2 regions of the Methylobacterium sp. BI1 genome follow, and region 2 is predicted to be linked to the other one. Evidence: predicted binding sites of a transcription regulator. Region 2 holds the regulator's gene; the other holds the start of a gene.
What was found. Region 2 encodes PhoB, which activates phosphate uptake and scavenging genes when phosphate is short. Its sites were predicted from a motif close to TGTCATNNANCTGTCAT; they were not measured.
Positions count from the first base shown of each region.

Region 1: AC1MGR_RS15135 (RNA degradosome polyphosphate kinase) is a predicted target of PhoB. The motif match lies at 1,983-1,999, and genes of this name have one in related genera.

Region 1 is NZ_CM155267.1:3,223,178-3,227,193, reverse strand. Features, by position in the region: gene AC1MGR_RS15145 (AI-2E family transporter) at 80-1,171, shown strand; gene AC1MGR_RS15140 (P-loop NTPase family protein) at 1,172-1,936, shown strand; gene AC1MGR_RS15135 (RNA degradosome polyphosphate kinase) at 2,069-4,016, shown strand, end outside.
Region 2 is NZ_CM155267.1:4,965,896-4,969,911, reverse strand. Features, by position in the region: gene pstB (phosphate ABC transporter ATP-binding protein PstB) at 1-182, shown strand, start outside; gene phoU (phosphate signaling complex protein PhoU) at 269-994, shown strand; gene phoB (phosphate regulon transcriptional regulator PhoB) at 1,024-1,728, shown strand; gene AC1MGR_RS23550 (matrixin family metalloprotease) at 1,775-2,818, opposite strand; gene AC1MGR_RS23545 (SDR family oxidoreductase) at 2,911-3,723, opposite strand; gene AC1MGR_RS23540 (MFS transporter) at 3,797-4,016, opposite strand, start outside.

The DNA of each region.
Region 1 (4,016 bases), 1.7 Mb from region 2:
ACCGCGTCCCCTCCCGTTCCCACTGTTGATCTGCGAACGGCGACGTCGCGCACACGACGATTGGGACGGGGAACGGCCGATGCGCGGCAGGGCGATGATCGGGCTGATGGCCCTCCTGGGCTTCGCCCTCCTGCTCTATCTACTCGCCGACGTCATGCTGCCCTTCGTGGCGGGCCTCGCCCTGGCCTACCTCCTCGATCCGATCGCGGACCGGCTCGAGCGCCTCGGGCTCGGGCGGCTCTCGGCCTCGCTCCTCATCCTCGCGGTCTTCGTGGTCGGGCTCGTGGTGGTCCTGCTCCTCGTCGTACCGCTCGCCGCCAATCAGGTCTCCGCCCTGGTGGCGACCCTGCCCGGCATGGTCTCGCGACTGCAGGGCATCCTCGCCGAGCGGGCGGGCCCACTGCTGCAGCGAGTGGGCGGCGCCGACGTACTCACCGATCTGCAGTCCCAGGTCGGCACCCTGGTGGGGCAGGGCGGCACCTGGTTCCTGACCTTCCTGAAGTCCCTGTGGTCGGGCAGCCAGGCGCTGATCTCCATCGCGTCGCTCCTCGTCGTCACGCCCGTGGTCGCGTTCTACCTCCTCGTCGATTGGGACCGGATGATCGCGACCCTCGACGGTTGGGTGCCGCCTCGGCATCGCCCGGTGGTCCGGCGCCTCGGGCGCGAGATCGACGGGGCCGTGACGGGGTTCGTCCGCGGGCAAACCCTGGTCTGCCTCATCCTCGGCACCTTCTACGCGGTCGGATTGTTCCTCGTCGGATTGAACTTCGGCGTCCTCATCGGCCTGATCGCGGGCTTCCTCACCTTCATTCCCTATGTGGGGACGCTGACCGGCTTCCTGCTCTCGGTCGGCGTCGCCCTGGCCCAGTTCTGGCCGGGTTCCGACTGGCTGCATATCGGCCTGACCATCGGGGTCTTCGTGGTGGGACAGTTCCTCGAAGGCAACATCATCTCGCCCAAGCTCGTGGGCGAATCGGTGGGTCTGCACCCGGTCTGGCTGATGTTCGCGCTCCTCGCCTTCGGCTCGCTGTTCGGATTCCTCGGGCTGCTGCTGGCCGTGCCGGTGGCCGCATCCATCGGCGTGCTGGTCCGTTTCGTCCTGGAGCGCTACCTCCAGAGTCCGCTCTACTACGCGGACGCCCCCGCGCTCCTGTCCAAGCCCGAACCCTGAATGGCAACGCGCGACACCATTCCTCCGAAGCAGCTGGCCTTCGACCTGCCGGCCGACCCGCGCTACGGCCGCGAGGACTTCCTGGTGGGGCCGGCCAACGAGGCCGCCTACACGCTAATCGAGGCTTGGCCGAATTGGCCCGACACGGTGTGCCTGCTCACGGGGCCGCCGGGCAGCGGCAAGAGCCACCTCGCCTCGATCTGGGGAACCCGCTCCCATGCCTGGACGGCCCAGGCTTCCGAGATCACCGCAGCGACGGTGCCGCGCTTCCTCTCCAACGGCGCCCTGGTGATCGAGGACATCGACCGGGTGGGAGCGGACGGGAGTGCGCCCCGCGACGAGGCGGCCCTGTTCCACCTCCTCAACCTCGCACGCGAGCGCGGCTGCCCGGTGCTGGTCACCTCCGCCACCTCGGTGGAGGGGCTGGGCCTGACGACGGCGGACCTTCGGTCCCGCCTGCGCCTCGCCCACGGCGCCACCATCCTGCCCCCGGACGACGCCCTGTTGCGTGCGGTCCTCGTCAAGCTGTTCGTCGATCGGCAGCTCGTGGTGGATCTTGCCATCGTGGAGGCCCTGGCCCTGCGGATCGACCGTTCCCTCGGGCGTGCCCGCGAGGTGGTCACCGCCCTGGACCGGGATGCCTTGAGCCGGGGCCGGCGCATCACCAAGCCACTGGCGCTGGCGGTGTTGGAGCGCCTCGGATTCGGGTCGGGAGAACCGGAAGACGAGGATGAGGCGGATTCCGGGGATCATGCCCCGAACTGAGGTCGGCCCGCCGATACGATCGATGGCCAACGACCGTGCCGAAGATCGTCATGCAACCGTCACAAACGCCGGCGCAGCCCATGCTACGACGCCGACCCTCGAAGACCTGTAGGAGACGAACTCTTGGCGGACATGGACTCGGACACGACCGCAGCGGATGCCGGAACCCCGCGTGTCACCGAGGGCCGCACGCGGGCCGCCCGGCCCGCCGCCCGGCGGACCGGGCAGCCCGCAGCGGTGGCCTCCAAACCCCAGCAGGGGAGGACGAGCCGAGACGTCACCACGGATGCCAGGGAATCCGTCTCCGATGCCCTGCCGGATGCCGATCTCGACCTGCCGCCTCCGGGAGATCTGCCGCCCCCTCCCACCGAGGTCCTGCCGGGTGCGGAGGCGCGGGATTCCGTGCGCGAGGCGGGGCTCGCCCTGCGCCACTCCCCGGAGCGCTTCGTCAACCGCGAGCTGTCCTGGCTCCAGTTCAATCGGCGCGTGTTGGAAGAGGCCTCCAACGCCAATCACCCCCTCCTGGAGCAGGTCCGGTTCCTCTCGATCTCGGCCAACAACCTCGACGAATTCTTCATGGTGCGCGTCGCCGGCCTGCACGATCAGGTCCGTGCCGGTCTCGTCCTGCCCTCGCAGGACGGCCTGACACCGGCCGAGCAGCTGACGCGGGTGGGGACCGAGGTCTCGCGCCTCGCCCTCGACCAGCAGGCGCGCTGGCGCGAACTGCGCGGTGAACTGCTCGGCGTCGGCATCGAGCTCATGGAGCCCGCCGGCCTGACCCAGGATCACAAGGCGTGGCTGGAGGACTACTTCCTCAACCACGTCTTCCCGGTCCTGACGCCGCTGGCCATCGATCCGGCCCACCCGTTCCCGTTCATTCCGAATCTGGGCTCGACCATCGCGTTGATGCTGGTGCGCCCCCGTGACGGCCGGACCCTGCGCGCGCTGATCCGGCTGCCGGCGGTGCTCGACCGGTTCGTGCGCCTGCCGGATGCCGAGACCGATGCGACCGCCCGCTTCATCGCGATCGAGCAGGTCATCGTGCTGTTCACCGGGCGACTCTTCCCCGGCTACGCCCTGCGCGGACAGGGCGCGTTCCGTGTCATCCGCGACTCGGACCTCGAGATCGAGGAGGAGGCCGAGGATCTGGTCCTGCATTTCGAGACAGCCCTGAAACAGCGCCGCCGCGGCGTCGTCATCAGGCTGGAGGTCGAGGCCGGGATGCCCGAGGACCTGCGGGCCTTCGTGGCCGACGAACTCGAGATCGGCAGCGACGCAGTGATCTTCGTGGAGGGGATGCTCGCCCTCAACGAGCTGTCGCAGATCGTCGGCATTGATCGGCCGGACCTGAAGTTCAAGTCCTACAACCCCCGCTTCCCCGAGCGCATCCGCGAGAGCGGCGGCGACGTCTTCGCGGCGATCCGGCAGAAGGACTTCATCGTCCACCACCCCTACGAATCCTTCGATGCGGTGGTGCAGTTCCTCGCCCAGGCCGCCCGCGACCCCAACGTGGTGGCGATCAAGCAGACGCTCTACCGCACCTCTTCGAACTCACCGATCGTCGCAGCCCTGGCGGAAGCCGCCGAGCTCGGCAAGTCCGTGACCGCCCTGGTCGAGCTCAAGGCTCGCTTCGACGAGGAAGCCAACATCCGCTGGGCGCGCAACCTGGAGAAGGCCGGCGCGCAGGTGGTGTTCGGCTTCATCGAACTCAAAACCCACGCCAAGCTGTCGATGGTGGTCCGGCGCGAGGGCGACCGTCTGGTCACCTACTGCCACGTGGGCACCGGCAACTACCATCCCATCACCGCGCGCATCTACACCGACCTGTCCTTCTTCACGGCCGATCCCGCCGTGGCGCGCGACGTCAGCCGGATCTTCAACTTCATCACCGGCTACGCGGAGCCCGCCGAGTTGGAGCGGATGTCGGTCTCGCCGCTGACCCTGAAACCGCGCCTTCTGGAAAACATCGAGGCGGAGGTGGCCCACGCGAAGGCCGGACGGCCGGCCGCGATCTGGATCAAGTGCAACTCGCTGGTCGACCAGCAGATCATCGACGCGCTCTACGACGCCTCCCAGGCGG
Region 2 (4,016 bases):
AGCTGCGTTCAGAATTCACCATCGTCATCGTCACGCACAACATGCAGCAGGCGGCCCGCATCTCGCAGTTCACCGCGTTCATGTATCTCGGCGAGCTGGTGGAATTCGGCCCCACGACGCGCATCTTCATGAATCCGGAGAAGCGCCAGACGCAGGACTACATCACTGGCCGCTTCGGCTGATCCTCCGTCGGCCGATCCCGGCCCGCGCCCCCCATCACCGCCAGGGCGGGCCCCGGACAGTCGGGCCCGATCGAGGAGCGAGACCCATGCCCGACCACATCGTCAAATCCTACGACACGGACCTCGAGGACCTGCGCCGCTCGATCTCCGAGATGGGCGGCATCGCCGAGAAGATGATGACCGAGGCCGGCGAGGCCCTGGTGCGCCGGGACTCGGCCCTGGCCCAGGCCGTGATCGCCGCCGACGCCCGCCTCGACACCCTCCAGCGCGAGATCGAGGAGCGGGCGATCCTGCTCATCGCCCGGCGCCAGCCCCTGGCGATCGACCTGCGCGAGACCGTGACGGCGATCCGCGTCTCGAACGATCTGGAGCGCATCGGCGACCTCGCCAAGAACGTCGCCAAGCGCGTCGTGGCGATCGCCGACCAGATCCAGCCGCAGAAGATCGTCATCGGCGTCCAGCACATGAGCGACCTGGTGCAGGAGCAGCTTAAGGACGTGCTCGACGCCTATGCCAGCCGCGACACCAAGGCGGCCCTCGACGTCTGGGAGCGCGACGACGCCATCGACGCCCTCTACAATTCCCTGTTCCGCGAGCTCCTGACCTACATGATGGAGGATCCGCGCAACATCTCGTTCTGCACGCACCTCCTGTTCGTGGCCAAGAACATCGAGCGCATCGGCGACCACACCACCAACATCGCCGAGACGATCCACTACCTCGTCACCGGCGAGAACCTCCTGGCCGAGCGCGAGCGCCCGAAGAACGACGCCTCCAACTACGCCACCGTGGACATGCCCGGCGCGGCCTGACCCCGTGCCGGACTGATCGAAAGCGCACGATGAGTACGCGTATCCTGATCGTCGAGGACGAGGAGGCCCTGACCCTCCTCCTCCGCTACAACCTCGAGGCCGAGGGGTTCGTCGTCGACTCGGCCGCCCGCGGCGACGAGGCGGACCTGCGCCTGCAGGAACAGGTGCCCGACCTCGTCCTGCTCGACTGGATGCTGCCGGCCCTGTCGGGGATCGAGCTCTGCCGCCGCATCCGCGCCCGGCGCGAGACCGAGCGGCTGCCGGTGATCATGCTCACGGCGCGGGGCGAGGAGGGCGACCGCATCCGCGGCCTCGGCACGGGGGCGGACGACTACATCGTCAAGCCGTTCTCGGTGCCCGAGCTCCTCGCCCGGGTCCGCGCCCTGCTGCGCCGGGCCAAGCCCGCCCACGTCGCCAACCTGCTGGTGGCCGGCGACATCGAGCTCGACCGGGTCAGCCACCGCATCCGCCGGGAGGGCCGCGAGATCCATCTCGGGCCGACCGAGTTCAAGCTCCTCGAGTTCCTGATGCAGAGCCCCGGCCGGGTGTTCTCCCGCGAGCAGCTCCTCGACGGCGTCTGGGGCCACGACGTCTACATCGACGAGCGCACCGTCGACGTCCATGTCGGGCGCCTGCGCAAGGCCCTGAACCGCCCGCGCCAGAGCGACCCGATCCGCACGGTGCGCGGCTCGGGCTACTCCTTCGACGAGATGTTCGAAGCAGAGGCCGAGTAGCCGACCCCGAGGTGGGCCGGCGCGGCGAACCGTCGAGCCCGCCGCCTTACGCGAAGATCATGGTGTCGGTGGGCACGTGGACGGTGAAGGCCTTGCCCTCGTCGACCCAGCCCGGACCGGCGGCGCCGTGGTTGATGCCGTTGGCCTCCTCGGCACTGCCGGCGAAGTGATGCTGGCCGGTCTGGGTGTTGTAGAAGCGCTCCAGGGTCAGGCCGCCGGGGGCGCCCGCATCCGCGTAGGCCTCGAAGGCCACGCCCTCGTACTTGTAGGTCGGCGCGGTCTTCAGGACCTGGTCCCGCTCGGCGACGCTCGTCGTGAAGAAGTGGGCGTTCGAGGCCGTGTCGAAGAACCGGAACACGTCCACGGTGTCGGCGCCCTTGGCCGGGGCCGCCCAGGGGGTGCCCTCGTAGGTGAACCACGGCAGCGTCTTCTCGATCTGCAGCTTCTCGGCCGTGTTCGTGGTGTAGAAGTGATCCCCCGTGTGGGTGTCGTAGAACCGGTAGACCGCCGTGGCGTCGGCCTGCACGACGGGCGCTGCCGGTACGGCCGCCGCGGCGACCACCGGCGCGGACGGGGCGGGGGGCGCGCCGTACAGGGCCTGGATCCCCGCGATGTCGCCGGCCGCGAGGGTCTTGATGCCGGTGTTGAGGATGGCGTTCATCACCTCGGGCTTGGTGTTGTAGTGATCGAGGCCGAGGGCGTGGCCGATCTCGTGCAGCGCCACCAGGGAGAGGTCGACGTTCTGGGTGCTGACCACGCGCCCGCCGGAGACGGCGTGCCAGCCCTCGCCGCTGTCGAAGGTCACCGCCACCGACTGCATGCGCTGGCCGCTATAGGAATAGTTGGCGTAGCCCAGGGTGTTGCCGAGCCCGTCGATCCCCCCGAGGGTGAAGTCGATCTGGGCGCTGGCCGTGGCGGCCACCTGCTGGAACGCGATGTTGGCGGCGGCCGCCCAGGTGGCGAAGGCCGCCTGGATGAGGCTGACGAAGCCCGTGGGAATCGTGCTGTCGACGGCCCAGGTGACGGTACCGCCGCCCGTGCCCGCCGCGCCCGTGCCCCAGCGCGGACCTTCCAGCGCATAATCCCCCATCGACCGCCCTCCCGTCCGTTCGGGCCAGGGTCGGCGGGGGAGGTTACGAAATCCTTACCGCGCCGGCCGTCGCCCGCCCGGACGGCGCGCCCTCAGACGATGCTGCGCACCACGCCGCCATCGACGCGCAGGGCCGCCCCGCTGGTGGCGCTGGCGGCCGGGCTGCAGATGTAGGCGACCATGCTGGCCACCTCCTCGACGGTGGCGAGGCGGCCGATCAGCGAGGTCGGGCGGTGCTCGGCCACGAAGGCCCGGCCGGCGGCGTCGAGGTCGACCGCGCCCCCGGCTCCGCCGTCCTGCCCCTGCGCCATGCTCTTCATGAAGTCGGCGACCCCCTCCGACAGGGTCGGCCCCGGCAGCACGCTGTTCACGGTGACGCCGCTGCCCGACACGGTCTCGGCGAGCCCCCGGGCGACGGCGAGCTGGGCGGTCTTCGTCATCCCGTAATGGACCATTTCCACCGGGATGTTCACGCCGGACTCGCTGGAGATGAAGACCACCCGGCCCCAGCCGCGCTCGACCATGCCGGGGGTGTAGGCCCGCGCCAGGCGCACGCCGCTCATCACGTTGGTGTCGAAGAACCGGTGCCAGTCCTCGTCGGGGATCTCGAAGAACGGCTTCGGCTCGAAGATGCCGGTGTTGTTCACCAGGATGTCGATGTCCGGCAGGCCGGAGACCACGCGGGCCGCCCCGTCCGGGCTGGCGACGTCGCCGGGCGCCCCGATGAAGCCGGCATGGCCGGTCTCGCGCTTCAGGCGCTCGACGGCGTCGCGGACGCGGTCCTGCGTCCGCCCGTTGATCGCCACGTTGGCCCCGAGCTCGCCCAGGGCCTTGGCGATGGCGTAGCCGATGCCGCTGGTGGAGCCGCTGACGAGGGCGCGCTTGCCGGTCAGGTCGAGGTTCATGGGATCGTCCTTCGGTGAGGCGGTGCCCGGGTCAACGCGCAGGTCGGCCGCTGGTGCGATCGCGGGGGATGCGTCAGGCGCGGGGCTGGCGCCGCAGGACGCTGGTCACCGCCCCGAGGCTCGCCAGCCCGACGGCGCACCACAGGGTCGCGGTCACCGGCCCGGACGGCGGGCCGCCCTGGTGCAGGCCGAAGATCACCGCCACCAGGGCCGCGCCGAAGGATTGCCCGGTGAGGCGGGCGGTGGATTGCATCCCGCTCGCCCCGCCGCTGCGGTCCCGCGGGGCGCTGGTG